2 regions of the Shewanella sp. 8A genome follow, and region 1 is predicted to be linked to the other one. Evidence: predicted binding sites of a transcription regulator. Region 1 holds the regulator's gene; the other holds the start of a gene.
What was found. The regulator LexA, encoded in region 1, represses DNA repair genes until DNA is damaged. The targets are predictions, from matches to a motif close to TACTGTATNNNNATACAGTA.
Positions count from the first base shown of each region.

Region 2: a site for LexA is predicted at 2,657-2,676, ahead of recA (recombinase RecA). Genes of this name have one in related genera too.

Region 1 is NZ_JAMDJP010000009.1:144,300-156,406, forward strand. It holds gene M0413_RS09300 (COX15/CtaA family protein) at 1-1,041, opposite strand, end outside; gene M0413_RS09305 (redox-active disulfide-containing membrane protein) at 1,041-1,586, opposite strand; gene M0413_RS09310 (SURF1 family protein) at 1,654-2,565, opposite strand; gene M0413_RS09315 (DUF2909 family protein) at 2,510-2,740, shown strand; gene M0413_RS09320 (cytochrome c oxidase subunit 3) at 2,769-3,644, opposite strand; gene M0413_RS09325 (cytochrome c oxidase assembly protein) at 3,641-4,222, opposite strand; gene ctaD (cytochrome c oxidase subunit I) at 4,224-5,816, opposite strand; gene coxB (cytochrome c oxidase subunit II) at 5,826-7,367, opposite strand; gene M0413_RS09340 (cell division inhibitor SulA) at 7,773-8,285, opposite strand; gene lexA (transcriptional repressor LexA) at 8,282-8,902, opposite strand; gene plsB (glycerol-3-phosphate 1-O-acyltransferase PlsB) at 9,188-11,611, shown strand; gene mtr (tryptophan permease) at 11,611-12,107, shown strand, end outside.
Region 2 is NZ_JAMDJP010000005.1:13,423-17,286, reverse strand. It holds gene alaS (alanine--tRNA ligase) at 1-436, opposite strand, end outside; gene M0413_RS05040 (regulatory protein RecX) at 991-1,458, opposite strand; gene recA (recombinase RecA) at 1,476-2,549, opposite strand; gene mutS (DNA mismatch repair protein MutS) at 2,932-3,864, shown strand, end outside.

The sequences.
Region 1 (12,107 bases):
AAGAAAATAGTTAATTGCGACTAAGGTGAGTAGTAACAGCGCCGCGCCGCCATTGTGGGAAACGGCAATCCCCAGTGGTAAATGCATCACCACGTTTGAAATCCCTAAACTGACTTGCAGTATCACTAAGGCGACCAACAACAGGCTTAGGGCCTTGAGCTGAGTGCCGAAAAATAATCGATAGGCGAGCAACAACAATAGGCTGGCGGTAATAATGGCACCGACGCGGTGGGCGATATGAATGGTCATGCGAGCATGGTAATCCAATACGCCAAATTCAAAGCTTGGATGTTGCCCTTGGAAAGGGGAAAACGCATCGGCAATGGCGAGGTTATCCATCCAATTACCTTCACAAATCGGCAAAGCCGTGCAGGCGAGTGCCGCATAGTTGGAGGAGGTCCAGGCGCCAAGCATGATCTGACCTATCAGCACCAGCAGACTCAACAGCGCCAGTTTCGGCAAATGTTTGCTCTGGCCGAGAAATTTAAGGCTCGTGCCTATCCGCGAACCATGGGCGCCATTAAATCCTGCGCCCGCAACACGCTGACTGTGAATATCAGCGGTTTCGAAAATTCGCCTCGGACGTGTTCGCAGATACAGCAATAGCAGGAGCGAGAGCAAGCTAAAGCCGCCAATTAAATGGAACATCACGACAATCGGCATTAGTTTCATCGTCACAGTCCACATCCCCAACGCCGCCTGAAATATGATGAGTAACACTATGGCCAAAGGCAGTTTTTTGGGAGCTTGGGATGTTTTTAGGCAGAGGATAAAAACCAGTAAGACGAGGATGCCCAAGGCGCCCGCGATATACCTGTGGATCATCTCGAGCCAAGCTTTTTCGGGATGGATATCGTGGTCGGGAAATAGGGTTTGGGCATGGGAGATCTCATGGTCGTGGGTGGGCACTTTGATATGGCCGTAGCAACCGGGCCAATCTGGGCAGCCAAGTCCTGCGTCCGAGAGCCGAGTGTAAGCCCCCATTAAAATTACTAACAGGGTAAAGACTATGGTGACGCGGAGAAGCCAAGTCAGTTGCATTAGTCTACCCTCGATAGTTTCAATAACTTACGGAGATCCGCGACCAAGGCCTTACCCTGAGCTAAATGTGCCGCCTTGCCTTGCACTTGGGGGTAACGCAGCACGAGTGCGCCGAGTGGATCGACAATAATCAGCTGTTGTTGGTCAAGCCATTGGCTTAGGCTTTGGCTGGCGGGTTGAGTGTTAAAGTTAAAGCTGCTTAATGCGCTTAAGTCACTGTCTGGGTTTACAAGAATAAGCGGTTCGACACGTGCCTGATCTGGCCCTAAGGCGGTATGACTCTGACGCAGGATATACAAGCGTTCGCGGCAAGCTTCATCGCACTTTGCGGGCAATAAATACAGCAGTTGCCATTCCTTAGGCTGAGGATTGTTAAGGCCAAGACTGGTATAACTGGTTTCTGGGCTGATGAGCTCACCGTGGTTGGTGGAGCCGCCTTGATACCAATGCATGCTCAGCACTAACTTAGCGATGACCACAGGCGCGATAAAGGCCAGTAGCAATAACCCCAATGCGCGGTATTTGGCTGTTTGTTGGGAGTCCATATTTGCTCCTCTTATTGTCCCTAATACTTTGTTTTATTGTTTTTTATTAAAATCTTGCTGGTATCTGTTACTCGGTTTTAGTCGCTTCCTTATCGGCTTGATGCCGTTGTCGTGATTTTTTGAGGTATTTCATTGCTTGCCAGCCCATCAACCCAGCAAACACAGTTGCCATGGCAAACCATTGCAATGCATAACCCCAATGTTTTTGGGCCGAGAGGGGGAAAGGCTGCCAAGGATGAGGCAAGATCTGCGCTGGTTGTAATTGGGGTAAGACATCGGGTTGTAACACCGCGGGCAGGATAGGGTGTCCTAACATTTGTGCCATCTCGGGTAGATTGAGATTTTGAAACCGAATCCGTTCGCCTTGTTCCGTGGTGAAGGGTTCTGCCAATAAATGATGGCTCAAGGGATTAATCTGTTTTTGATAGAGGCGGCCTGTAAGAGCCAGTTCACCGACTATGGGGCTGACTTCGGGCAAGGCATCTCGGTGGGATTTCGCGGCAATAAAGCCGAGTTCGAGTAACAACCAAGGCTGCTCGGCATTACTTGCCTGATTTGCTGACGTTATTTGCAGTAATTGAAAGGCGAGATAGCCCACTTGCCCTTGATAGACCTGATTGTCGAGCAACCAGATTTGTGGATTCGCGGGTTTTGCTTGAACTTGTAAGCGGTAGCCCGTGACGCTGCCTTTAGCCAATTCAGCGATGAGCTGTTCGGGATTGAGTGTGGCAGTGGATTGTCTCGCCTCCATTTGTGCTAACAGTTCGGTTTTTTCAACTGCCCTATCCATTTGCCACAAACCCAGCTTGACCAAAACCACGAATACCACCACAGTCAATATCAGTAGTAACGACACTCCCCTATGCAACCAAATATATCTTGGTAACCAAATCAATTTGGCCAGAAAAACATAAGGATAGCGTATGAACATCCCGCTCATTTTTAAGTGTGTTTTAGTACTGCTGTTGCTGTTTATCATTTTTAACCTAGGCAGAGCCTTAATTATTATGGTTAAAGGTGACGACCAAACCGCTGAACACCCGGTGCCAATGAGCCGCTATTTGGGCCGTAGGGTGATATTTTCTGTACTGGTTATCCTGCTCTTGCTGGTGGCTTTAGGGACTGGACTGCTTGGTCTCAATCCCACGCCTTAAGTTTTCAACTTATTGTTTTAATAAATATTTAAAGCACATAAACAAAGACGAACAGGCAGAGCCAAACCACATCGACAAAGTGCCAGTACCAACTGCCTGCTTGGAAGGCAAAATGTTTATCCGCACTAAAGTGGCCTTTTAACACTCTGAAAAACAAGACTAATAGAAAGATAGTGCCCAAGGTGACATGCATGCCGTGGAAACCCGTCAGCAGGAAAAAGGTGTTGCCATACACGCCCGAGGTGAGCGTTAGACCCATCTCATGGTAGGCATGGCTATATTCCTCCGCCTGCAAAGCAAGGAAGCTAATTCCCAGTAAAATCGTGAGCCCCAGCCAGAGGGTGATGGCCGAACGCTTACCCTTTTCTAAGCTGATATGGGCAAAATGCAGCGTGACTGAGGAAGTCAGCAGCACAATCGTGTTGATTAGCGGTAGCCCATTCCATGGCATGGCTTCGGTTTTGGTACCATCTGGTGTGGTGACGAGTGGCCAAACGGCCTCGAAGTGTGGCCACAGGACTTCGTGGGTCATGGCATTGTTGGACCCGCCGCCGAGCCAGGGCACTGCGATCATGCGGGCGTAAAATAAGGCGCCGAAGAAGGCGGCAAAGAACATCACCTCGGAGAAAATAAACCAGCTCATGCCTTGGCGAAACGATCTATCCATCTGATGGGAATAGAGGCCCGTCATCGATTCTTTGATCACGGTTCTAAACCAGCCAACCAGCATAAACAGGATGACGGCGATGCCTGCCAGTAGAATATAGCCGCCCCCCGAAGCGCCAGATTTGAGTTGATGTACAAAATGTCCTGCCCCAAAGGCGATTAAAAACAAGCCGATAGCACCAACAATCGGCCAAGCACTCTGGGCGGGGACGTAGTAAGTCTCATGTTTAGTGGTCATTTTGCAGCTCCTTGCTCTATGGCAGACGCTAACTGCTTGTCGGTAATGTCGTAGAGGGTGTAAGAGAGGGTTAAGGTGTGGATAGACTCGGGTAATTGAGGATCCACAAAGAAGATCAACGGTAGCTCGGCGCGACTCGCGGCGGCTAAGTGTTGTTGGTTAAAGCAAAAACATTCGGTTTTATTGAAATAAGCCGCGCCTTGTCCGGGCGAAATAGAAGGAATCGCCTGGCCCACGATCGCTCTATTCGAGACGTTTTGCGCCAGAAATGCCGTGTGAATAAGTTCTCCTGGATGCACTTCGAGCCGTTTCGTTTGTGGCTCAAATTTCCACGGCATGCCCGTCTGCACCTGCGAGATAAACTCCACCGTTACCACCCGGTTCTTGTCCACAGTGATCGCTTGATAACTGCTGGCAGTATTAGAGGTTTTGCCATTAATACCCAGTTTTTCGCACAACACATCGTAGAGCGGCACTAAGGCGAACCCAAAGCCAAACATCCCAAGGCAGCCCAGCACCAGCAGACTGATGAGCTTACGGTTGGACTTGATGTTGGGCTGATGGGGTTGGCCTTGCATGTTATTTCACCTCGGGTGGCGTGGTGAAAGAGTGGTAGGGCGCAGGGCTGGGTAGGGTCCACTCTAAGCCTTCGCTGCCTTCCCAAGGTTTGGCGGGCGCCTTTTCACCGCCCCGAATGCACTTAATCACCAGCACGAGGAAAATTAGCTGAGAAAGACCAAAGGCAAAACCCCCAATCGACACGATTTGGTTTACATCGGCAAATTGAATCGAGTAATCGGGAATACGCCTTGGCATACCCGCAAGACCTAAGAAATGCATCGGGAAAAACAACACGTTGACCGAAATTACTGAGCACCAAAAATGCCACTGGCCTAGCTTTTCGCTGTACATATGGCCGGTCCATTTTGGCAACCAGTAATAGGCCGCCGCCATGATGGAGAAAATCGCACCAGTGACTAACACATAGTGAAAGTGGGCCACCACAAAGTAAGTATCGTGGTATTGGAAGTCGGCTGGCGTGATGGCGAGCATCAGGCCAGAGAAGCCGCCAATAGTGAACAGGATAATAAAGGCCACCGCGAACAACATTGGGGTTTCAAAACTCAATGAGCCGCGCCACATGGTCGCTACCCAGTTAAACACTTTTACCCCAGTCGGCACGGCAATCAGCATAGTGCAGTACATAAAAAACAACTCAGCAAACACAGGCATACCGGTGGTGAACATATGGTGCGCCCACACGAGGAAGGACAGAATCGCAATACTCGCCGTGGCATACACCATGGATGAATAGCCGAATAATGGTTTACGGCTGAAAGCCGGAACTATGGCGGAGATAATGCCGAAGGAAGGCAAAATCATGATGTAGACTTCGGGGTGACCGAAGAACCAGAAGATATGCTGGAACATCACAGGATCACCACCACCTGCCGCCTCGAAGAAGCTAGTACCGAAAAACTTATCGGTTAACACCATAGTAACGGCGCCCGCGAGTACGGGCATTACGGCGATCAGCAAGAAGGCGGTAATCAGCCAAGTCCAGACAAACAACGGTAACTTCATCCACGTCATGCCGGGAGCGCGCAGGTTGACTATGGTGACGATCACGTTGATGGCCCCCATGATCGAACTTATCCCCATGATATGAATAGAGAATACAAATAATGCTGTGCTGTCAGGGCTATAAGTGGTCGAGAGTGGTGCGTAGAAGGTCCAACCGAAATTAGGGCCGCCGCCTTCCATAAACAGTGAGCTCAATAAAATAGTAAAGGCGAAGGGCAGGATCCAAAAACTCCAGTTGTTCATCCGTGGAAGCGCCATATCAGGCGCACCAATCATCATCGGGATTAACCAGTTAGCTAGTCCGGTAAAGGCTGGCATCACTGCGCCGAATACCATGATTAGCCCATGCACTGTGGTCATTTGGTTGAAGAAGTTAGGTTCAACGAGTTGTAATCCGGGCTGAAAGAGTTCGGCGCGGATCACCATGGCCATCGCACCACCAGTTAAAAACATAATGAAACTAAACCATAGGTACAGGGTGCCAATGTCCTTGTGGTTGGTGGTGAGTAACCAGCGCATGATGCCTTTAGGTGCACCGTGATGGTGTTCATCATGGGCGGCAATTTGATCTTGAGTCAGTGTGCTCATCTTAATCCCCTACTGTCCATGGCGTGCAATATCAGCGGGTTGCACTGTATCGCCGGTATTGTTGCCCCACGCATTGCGCTCATAGGTAATGATGGCAGCAAGTTGTTGTGGCGTGAGTTGGTTGCCAAATGCCTGCATCGCCGTGCCCGGTTTACCGTGCATCACTATATCGATGTGATTGGCGACTGGGCCTGTTGCAATAACGCTACCAGCAAGGGCGGGGAAGGCGGGAGGCATACCTGCACCCGTTAGCTGGTGGCAGGCGGCGCAAACTGTGGCATAGGTCTTTTCCCCTTCGGCCATCAGTTCATCATGGCTGAGCGTGGGAAGACTCGCGGGATCGACACTGGCGATGGGCTCTGTCGCTGCTTTGGGCGCATCGGTGGTTGAGGGGGGCTGAGTCGTTGCTACTGGTTCGCTATTGGTGCCACCGGATTTATGGGCATCAACGTCTTTGGCTTGCACCGCATCACCCGTGTTATTGCCCCACGCATTACGCTCATAGGTAATCACTGCGGCAATTTCTTGGGGCGTTAATTGTTTACTGAAGGCTTGCATGGCCGTACCCGTTTTACCATTGAGCACGATTTCAAGATGACCGCTCAGCGGCCCGGTAGCTATGGGGCTGCCTTTGAGATGAGGGAATACGCCTTTGAGACCTTCGCCATTAGGTTGATGGCAGGCTGCGCAGTGACCAAGGTAAACTTGCTCACCCTGAGTCATCAGCTCTTCTTTACTCAGTGTTTGCGATAAGGCGGCTTGTGCGGCTTGCGCTGCGGCATTGGCAGCTTGTTTTTGTTCTGCAACCCAAGCATCGAACTCGGCTTCGGGCAGTGCCTGAACCACTATCGGCATAAATCCATGATCTTTACCGCAAAGCTCGGCACATTGGCCACGGTAAATGCCGGGTTTATCGATACGGGTCCACGCCTCGTTGATAAACCCTGGGTTAGCATCTTTTTTCACTGCAAAATCTGGTACCCACCATGAATGGATAACATCTTCAGAAGTCATCAGAAAGCGGATTTTTCTATTTACAGGCAGGACAAGGGGCTTATCGACCTCGAGTAAGTAGTGCTTTCCCTTGGCCTCACTACCTTCGATTTGAGGTCTTGGTGTGGCGAGAATACTGTAAAACTCAATATCTTGATCGAAATAGCTGTAATGCCACTTCCATTGCGATCCTGTGACTTTTACCGTGAGATCGGCATTGCTGGGGTCTTCCATGGCAATCAGAGTTTTAGTTGCCGGAATCGCCATTAAGATCAGAATGATAAAGGGAATTATCGTCCAAGCGATCTCAACTTTTGTACTCTCATGGAAGTGTGACGCGACCGCGCCCTTGGATTTTCTGTGGTTGATCATGGCATAAATCATCACGCCAAAAACCACTAAGCCTATCGCGCAGCAGATATACAGAATCGTCATGTGCAGGTGGTATACCTTGCCACTGATTTCTGTTACGCCAGGCGTCATATTGAACCGCATGTCTGCTGCGGCCAACGGTGGGGCGAATAGCACCACGAGTAAACAATACAACCATTGCTTCACAAGACTTCTCCTCTGCTAATTGCAAATAGCAACTACAAAGAAGAGCAACACAGTAAGTCTCAACTCTATGCAAACTCTTCAGTTCCCAAAAAAGTGTTTCTGACTTCAACGTGCGTTGGCGGCTTACTTATGATCAAGTATTGTTACTGCTGTTATTAGCCACACTGGCACATACTGCTGAATAAACCCATTATTCTCAATTCTTGTGGGCGAGCGATATTCGAAAATAACGCGATATTTCTGCCTAAACAGGCCATATATCATGTGCGCCTAAATCAAACATACTTGCTGTTTAAAAATTGATCAAGATCACTTCTTTTTCTAATTGTCTGAAAAATTGCCAAAAAAAAGCCTCACATTCACAGGTGAGGCGGCTTTCAAGGCTAAATACGGTGTGAAAAATTTTTAATGAACAGAGCTGAAAAATGCGGGTTGAGTAAATTTAGCCGATTGTGTGAGATTGGTGCTAGAAGGTTGGTCATTCGTTGAACCTTCAAGCACGATACCCATTGCACGTGCGCTCTTTGCTACAATTTGTAGGCGACGATTATCGCGAGTATCTAGGGCGTTAATCCAAGTAATCACTGCGCTAGATGTGCCACTGGTTAAGGCTTTTTCCATCGCCCAAAGGGTTTCGACCTCATCTTTTGCGTGAACCAATAGTACGCGATCCATGCGCACACCTGCGTTTGCTAATAGCTGCTTGTAGCCAATACTAGGTGGGTTGATGAGCACTATCCATCTTCCCTGTTGGCTCAGTTGGGCAAGTTGTTTGCTCAGCTGTGTCAGCTCTTGGCGCCCTTGGCTCTGAGTTGGCATAGTGACTATTGATGTATGCTGCCAGTCGGTCTCTGTATCTCGAACCGTATCGAGCCATAAACCGGGGTGACGCGGGGCATTACCTAATAGTTTGTTCATAGCCAATCTCCGTTGCGGATCACCCCTACGGCGAGCCCTTCAATTGTTAGACTTTGGAAACTCAAATCGACTTTAATCGGTGAATAGTCTTCATTCTCGGCATGTAGGTAGACTAAATTACCTTTTTTTTCAAAGCGTTTTACGGTTACATCATCATCAACGCGAGCAACAACAACTTGTCCATTGCGCGCTTGTTGTACTTTATGAACGGCAAGCAGGTCACCCTCAAGGATGCCGATATTCTTCATACTGTCGCCTTTTACGCGCAGCAGGAAATCGGCAGCAGGGTGGAACATGCTGGGGTCGACTTGGTAATACTGTTCGACATGCTCTTGGGCGAGAATAGGTTCACCCGCTGCCACTTGGCCGATAAGTGGCAAGCCTGTTTCGCGGTTATCTTCTTCCTCTACAGGGAGACGGATCCCGCGGGAAGTACCAGGCATGATCTCGATGCAGCCTTTTTTCGCCAATGCCTTAAGGTGTTCTTCTGCGGCATTTGCACTTTTAAAACCCAAACGGGTGGCAATTTCGGCCCGAGTGGGTGGCATGCCAGTCTCGGCAATATTACGTTTAATCAGCTCTAAAATTTCGGCTTGGCGTGGCGTCAACGGTCTCATGGTCTTTCCTGTTTTTCTATACAGTTACTGTTAGTATATACAGTATTATTTGTAGTGCAAGTATTAACCACTTTTAACTTGGTCAGCTAGATCTGCAAATAACCGTAATCGTCATCTATGGGGTGAATGCCATTTGCACGGCAGCAATAAATGGCGTTGCCTAAAGTGCGTTACTAAGTCATTAAAATCAGCCGCTGAATCCTGCATCTTTAGGTTGTTTGGGTATATTCTCTAGAATCTGGTATTCTATGGGGCTAATGAACGTACTTACATTGCATAAGAATAATGCCTAAACAAGACTCTCTTTGGTTGAAATCATTACGTTGGATCCAAAAGCACTTAGTGCACACTATTGTTGTGCCACAGGATCCCTTTGCCGATCTGAATCTGGATGCCTCCAGACCGCTTGCTTATGTAATGAAAACAGAATCCCTGAGTGATATTGCTGCGTTAAGCGAGATCACCACGAAACTTGGTTTGCCAAGCCCTTACGAGCCGCTGGTGGTGAATGGCGTTGTGGCGCCACGGGTGGTATGCCTTGAAGGTCGTAAGCCCTTATTTGGTGAACGCGCCAGCAATGAGCCATTCCTCGAATGTTTTATGCGTTTGTTGGCCGTCCATAAGGAAAAGCCAGAGTTAGATATCCAGCTGGTGCCTGTGAGTCTGTATTGGGGTCGTACTCCGGGTAAAGAAGACGACACCATGAAGGCGGCAGTGCTTGAGCGCGAGAACCCTACTTGGTTACGCAAGTGTTTGATGATCTTATTTTTAGGTCGTCATAACTTTGTGCAATTTTCTAATGCGGTATCGCTGCGTTACATGGCCGACGAACATGGAACCGATATGGGCATTGCCCATAAATTGGCTCGAGTAGCGAGAGTGCATTTCCGTCGCCAACGTAAGGTGATGACGGGGCCTGTGTTGCCTAATCGTCAGGCGTTATTCCATTCCTTGCTGAAATCTGAATCCTTACGTAAGGCGATTCAGGAAGAAGCCGCGAGCAAGAAGATTTCTGAAACCCAAGCGCGTGAAACGGCAATTGAATATCTTGATGAAATTGCAGCAAATTATTCCGATAGTCTCGTACGTATTGCTGAGCGCTTTTTAACGTGGTTATGGAACAAGCTCTACAGCGGTATTAACATCAAAGGTGCTGAGCATATTCGGCAGTTACACCACGATGGTCATGAGATTGTGTATGTGCCCTGCCATCGCAGCCATATGGATTACCTGCTGTTATCTTACATTCTGTATTACCAAGGTATGGTGCCACCGCATATTGCTGCGGGTATCAACCTAAACTTCTGGCCTGCGGGGCCGCTGTTCCGCCGTGGCGGGGCTTTCTTTATTCGCCGTAGTTTTAACGGCAACAAACTCTATACTGCAGTGTTCCGTGAGTACCTCGATCAGCTGTTTGCTAAGGGATATTCGGTTGAGTATTTCTCTGAAGGTGGCCGTTCTCGTACCGGTCGTCTATTGGCACCGAAAACGGGCATGATCGCTATGACGATCAACAGTGTGTTGCGTGGTATCGAACGCCCAGTCACCTTAGTGCCTGTGTATTTAGGCTACGATCACGTGATGGAAGTGGCGACCTATCACAAAGAGCTAAGCGGTAAGAAAAAACAGAAAGAATCTGTATGGCAAGTCTTTGGTGCTATTCGTAAATTAGGTAATTTTGGCCAAGGTTATGTCAACTTTGGTGAGCCGATTACATTGCAAAATTTCTTGAATGAAACGGCACCTAACTGGCGCAGTGAAGTGGCTGATGATCCTGAGCAAAAACCGACTTGGTTAACCCCAGCGGTGAACGTGTTAGCAAATCGGGTGATGACGCGGATTAACGACGCCGCTGCCGCCAGCTCTATTACCTTGACCAGTTTAGTGTTGTTGGCGTCGGAGCAAAATGCCTTAGAGCGTTGTTTGCTCGAGCGTCAGTTAGATTTATACCTGACCCTGCTTAAGCGTGTGCCTTACACGTCGTTTACGTCGGTTGCCGAAGGTGATGGCAAGCACTTAGTACAACAAGGATTAGAGCTGAACAAGTTCTCCATCAACGCCGATCCTTTGGGTGAGATAGTGTCAATTGATGAAAAACAAGCGACGTCAATGACATATTATCGCAATAATATCATTCACTTATTTATTATTCCGTCATTAATTGCCAGCTGTTTAATCAATAATAAACAGATTTCAAGAGCGCAAATCCTTGGGATAGTGAACGACTTTTATCCGTTATTGAAGGCGGAGTTGTTTATGGGGATCAAAGATCTCCCAAGCTACGTGAATCAAGTGCTCGAGCTGTTTATTGAGCAAGGTCTAGTGCAGGAAAGCGATATGTTGTCGGTTGTGACCGAGCACACCAGCCAAATGTTATTGTTGGCTGGCAGCGTTAGTGAGACCTTGCAACGCTATGCCATTATCTTCAATCTGCTGGCCCACAGACCTAAGATGGAGCGTTCGGATCTCGAGTCTGAAAGCCATCTGCTTGCCCAACGTTTAGGGGCGCTGCATGGAATTACCGCACCAGAATTTTACGATAAGAAACTCTATAACACCTTGAGTGTTAAGCTAAAAGAGTTGGGTTATTTCTCTGGTAAGGAAGATAAATCTGATGTTGAGCGCATTCGCGATCAAGCCAATAGCTTACTCAGAGCCTCTGTAAGGCAAACGATTGTCGCCAGCGTGACCGCGGAGCATATCGCTTAATGGCTAACCATATGAATGCGGCGAAGAATAAGCCGGTGGGCAAGTCTTTGCTCGGTGGTGCCATGATTATTGCCGGTACCACAGTAGGGGCGGGGATGTTTTCTTTGCCTGTCGTGGGCGCTGGCATGTGGTTTGGCTACTCGGTACTGATGTTACTCGGTATTTGGTTTTGCATGTTGATGTCGGGACTGTTACTGCTCGAAACCAACCTGCATTTCGAGCCGGGAGCGAGTTTCGATACCCTGACCAAGGAAACTTTAGGCCAGTTTTGGCGCATCGTGAATGGGGTGTCCATTGCCTTCGTGCTCTACATCTTAACCTACGCCTACATCAGTGGTGGTGGCTCGATTGTTAACCATAGCCTCCAAGGTATGGGGATTGAACTGCCTCAAAGTGTCGCCGGATTAGTATTTGCTGTCGTGCTCGCCTGTATCGTGTTGATCAGTACCAAGGCGGTGGATCGTATTACGACCATTATGCTCGGCGGGATGATCAT
Region 2 (3,864 bases), on a different contig from region 1:
CAATCTTTTTATTCCAAATTTCAAAGGCTTCATCATCTGTTTGATAAACAGTTACACACAGACGCTCCTTTGGTAGCTTCAATACTTCAGTCAGGAAGGTCCAACCAAAACGAATCGCATCTTCTTTGAAGTAATCACCAAAGCTGAAATTACCCAGCATTTCGAAGAAAGTATGGTGACGCGCGGTGTAACCAACGTTATCTAAATCGTTGTGTTTACCACCCGCACGGACGCAGCGTTGGGCTGTGGTCGCACGTGTATAGCTACGTTTGTCCATGCCAAGAAACACGTCCTTGAACTGGTTCATACCGGCATTGGTGAATAAAAGCGTGGGATCATTGCCTGGTACAAGAGAACTACTGTCCACAACTTGGTGACCATTGCTGCGGAAAAATTCGAGGAAAGCACTTCTAAGCGCTGCTGTGGTTTGATACATGAAATCGTCCTGAATTGGGTAAGCATGACCAGCTACACCATAAGGTAGCCGTATTTCTATTTGCCCAGCATTATAAGCAGACTGAAGAAAGACGACCAGCCTTGAATAGCGATATCACGCTTCGGAGTCTAATATTTTCGATGAGTTTTCATCTAATACAGGGCTTATCACAACAACCCAAGGTGAAAGTGGTGAAAAAGGACTAATTCTGCGAGGGAGATGAACTGAGTTAAGAATGACAAGCACAAACTTACCAGGGCAAGTTTATATGATTACATTAGGGCGTGTTGACGTTTCATGGTTATTTTTGCAGCAATGTGGCTGGCTTTTATGCAAGGCAAAGTCCGTGCTGTGTAGTTATTCTACATAAACGGACGATAACGCGGCAGAAAAGCCAACCAAATGCTGCCCGAAGGGTTCGTCTGGCAAGCCCTTGCTCTTACTTTCTGTCATAAGAGCCGCTCGTCATTTGAGTAAACTACACATCATTCCTCGTTTCGCGAGCACGAACTTGCCAGAACGAATAAAATTTAATCTCGAAACGTCTACACGCCCTAGTCATCATTATCTTCCAAAGGATCATAATCTAAGGCATAGGTGACTTGTTCGTAATTAAAGCCTTGGCTCAGTAAAAACCGTACTCGTTTGGCTTTTTCTTTTGCAATTTGCTCGCGGGATAGTGAGCCTTTTACTTCAAACACTTTAGGGACCGTATACTTTTTGATGGCTTTCGCTTTTGCCAACTCAAACCAATCATGCTCATTTGCAGATAAGGCAGCTTCGATACAATCTTTAGTCAGCCCCTTTTGAGCAATAGCTTGACGAATGCGTATTGGTCCATGACCACGGGCAATGTGGCTTCGAACGAGAAGCTCGGCATAGCGCTTATCATTGATAAATCCTGACGCTTCACAATCATCAAGCACAGGATCGATATCAGCGACCTCAAAGCCTTTTTCGAGCAGTTTTGTGCGGATTTCTTGGCGGGAATAATCGCGGCGCGCTAACAGCGCGACCGCAATTTGACGGGCAGACTGGCTCAGAATACTTCGCCTGTTTCTAAATCAATATTCCCCTCGATATTATCATCATCGGATGCTGATGATGCCAGTGCACTTGGGTTACTCAATAATAACTCACGCAATGTCTTATCGATTTCAGCGGCAATGGCTGGGTTTTCAGTCAAATATTTACCCGCATTGGCACGGCCTTGACCAATTTTATCGCCCTTGTAGCTATACCAAGCACCAGCTTTCTCAATCAGTTTATGGGCTACCCCTAAATCGACTAACTCGCCAGTACGGTTGATACCTTGACCGTAAAGGATTTGAAACTCAGCCTGCTTAAATGGTGCAGCCACTTTGTTTTTAACCACTTTGACACGAGTCTCGTTACCAACCACTTCATCGCCTTCTTTGATAGCACCAGTACGGCGAATATCTAAACGAACAGAAGCATAGAATTTCAGAGCATTACCACCCGTTGTGGTTTCTGGGTTACCAAACATCACACCAATCTTCATACGAATTTGGTTGATGAAGATTAACAGTGTATTCGATTGCTTGAGGTTACCCGCTAACTTACGCATCGCTTGGCTCATCATACGCGCCGCTAAGCCCATGTGTGAGTCACCGATTTCGCCCTCAATCTCTGCCTTGGGGGTTAATGCCGCGACCGAGTCAACGATGATCACATCTACCGCGCCAGAACGGGTTAACGCATCACAGATCTCAAGGGCTTGTTCACCGGTATCGGGTTGTGAACACAATAAGTTATCAATATCTACACCTAACTTTTTCGCGTAGATAGGATCGAGAGCGTGCTCCGCATCGATAAAGGCACAGGTTTTACCTTCGCGCTGAGCAGCTGCAATCACTTCTAATGTCAGAGTTGTTTTACCTGATGATTCAGGGCCATAAATCTCAACAATACGGCCCATTGGTAGGCCGCCCGCACCGAGGGCAACGTCAAGGGAAAGAGAACCAGTAGAAATGGTCTCAACATCCATAGAGCGGTCTTCGCCCAGCTTCATGATGGAGCCTTTACCAAATTGCTTCTCAATTTGGCTCAATACCGCAGCAAGTGCTTTCTCTTTGTTTGGATCGACCTTCATTCCTGTTCCCTCATCTAGACAGCATCAGTACTGTCAAAAGTGATATTCAATTTAATAAAGCGGGTGATCAAAAAGCGAGGCTCTTTGTCGTAATCTGCTGACTAGTATACTGTACAATCATACAGTATCAATACCTGTGAATGAATTATTTTTATACCTGAAAATTTTCCCGTTTAGACAAGCTTTTACCCACCCATCCTGCAGATTTATCAAGATATCAGTGAATATCCACGCTTTGAGGATCAATTTTCTGTAAATTGTTGCTAAGATTGGCGCCAATTGATTTTAGACAGTAATAGTGCAAATCAACTGATTTTATCTCCCATTACTGTATGACTTTATTCCCTATTTCAGGGCCGGCATAGCGGACGATAACGATTTAATGAATCCTATAGATACCGATGATTTAGAAAAACATACCCCGATGATGCGTCAATATTTGACCATGAAAGCAGAGCATCACGACATGCTGCTGTTTTATCGTATGGGTGACTTCTATGAACTCTTCTATGATGACGCCAAACGAGCCTCTGAATTATTGGGCATTTCCCTTACGGCACGAGGCAAAAGTGGTGGCGACCCGATCCCGATGGCGGGTATCCCTTACCATGCAGTTGAAGGCTATCTCGCAAAATTGGTTCAAATTGGCCAATCGGTTGCGATTTGCGAACAGATTGGCGATCCTGCCACCTCAAAAGGTCCGGTTGAGCGCAAAGTCGTACGCATTGTCACCCCAGGAACCTTAACCGATGAAGCGCTATTGCAGGAGCGGCAAGACAATCTGTTGGCCGCGGTTTATCAAGGCAAAGTGGGCTTTGGCTATGCGACTCTAGATGTGTCTTCTGGCCGTTTCGTGATTGCCGAATTAGAGACGAAGGAGTCCCTCGAAGCCGAGTTGCAACGTACGAATCCGGTCGAAATTCTTTATAGCGAAGATTTTGGTGCACTGGAGTTATTGCATCATTTTAAAGGCAAACGTCGCCGCCCTGAGTGGGAATTTGATTACGATACCAGTATCAAACTGCTGTTGGCCCAGTTTGGCACTAAGGATTTACACGGTTTCGGCATAACCGATGCTCGCCTATCGCTGCAAGCGGCAGGCTGCTTGATGCAGTACGTAAAAGACACCCAGCGCACCGCCCTGCCCCATATCAATGCTATTACCCGTTTTAATCAAACCGATACGATTGTCTTGGATGCGGCAACGCGCCGCAACCTCGAGCTGACACAAAATTTGAGTGGTGGTCGGGATAACACCCTAGCAGCCGTGCTCGACAATACTGCCACAGCCATGGGCAGCCGTATGTTACAACGC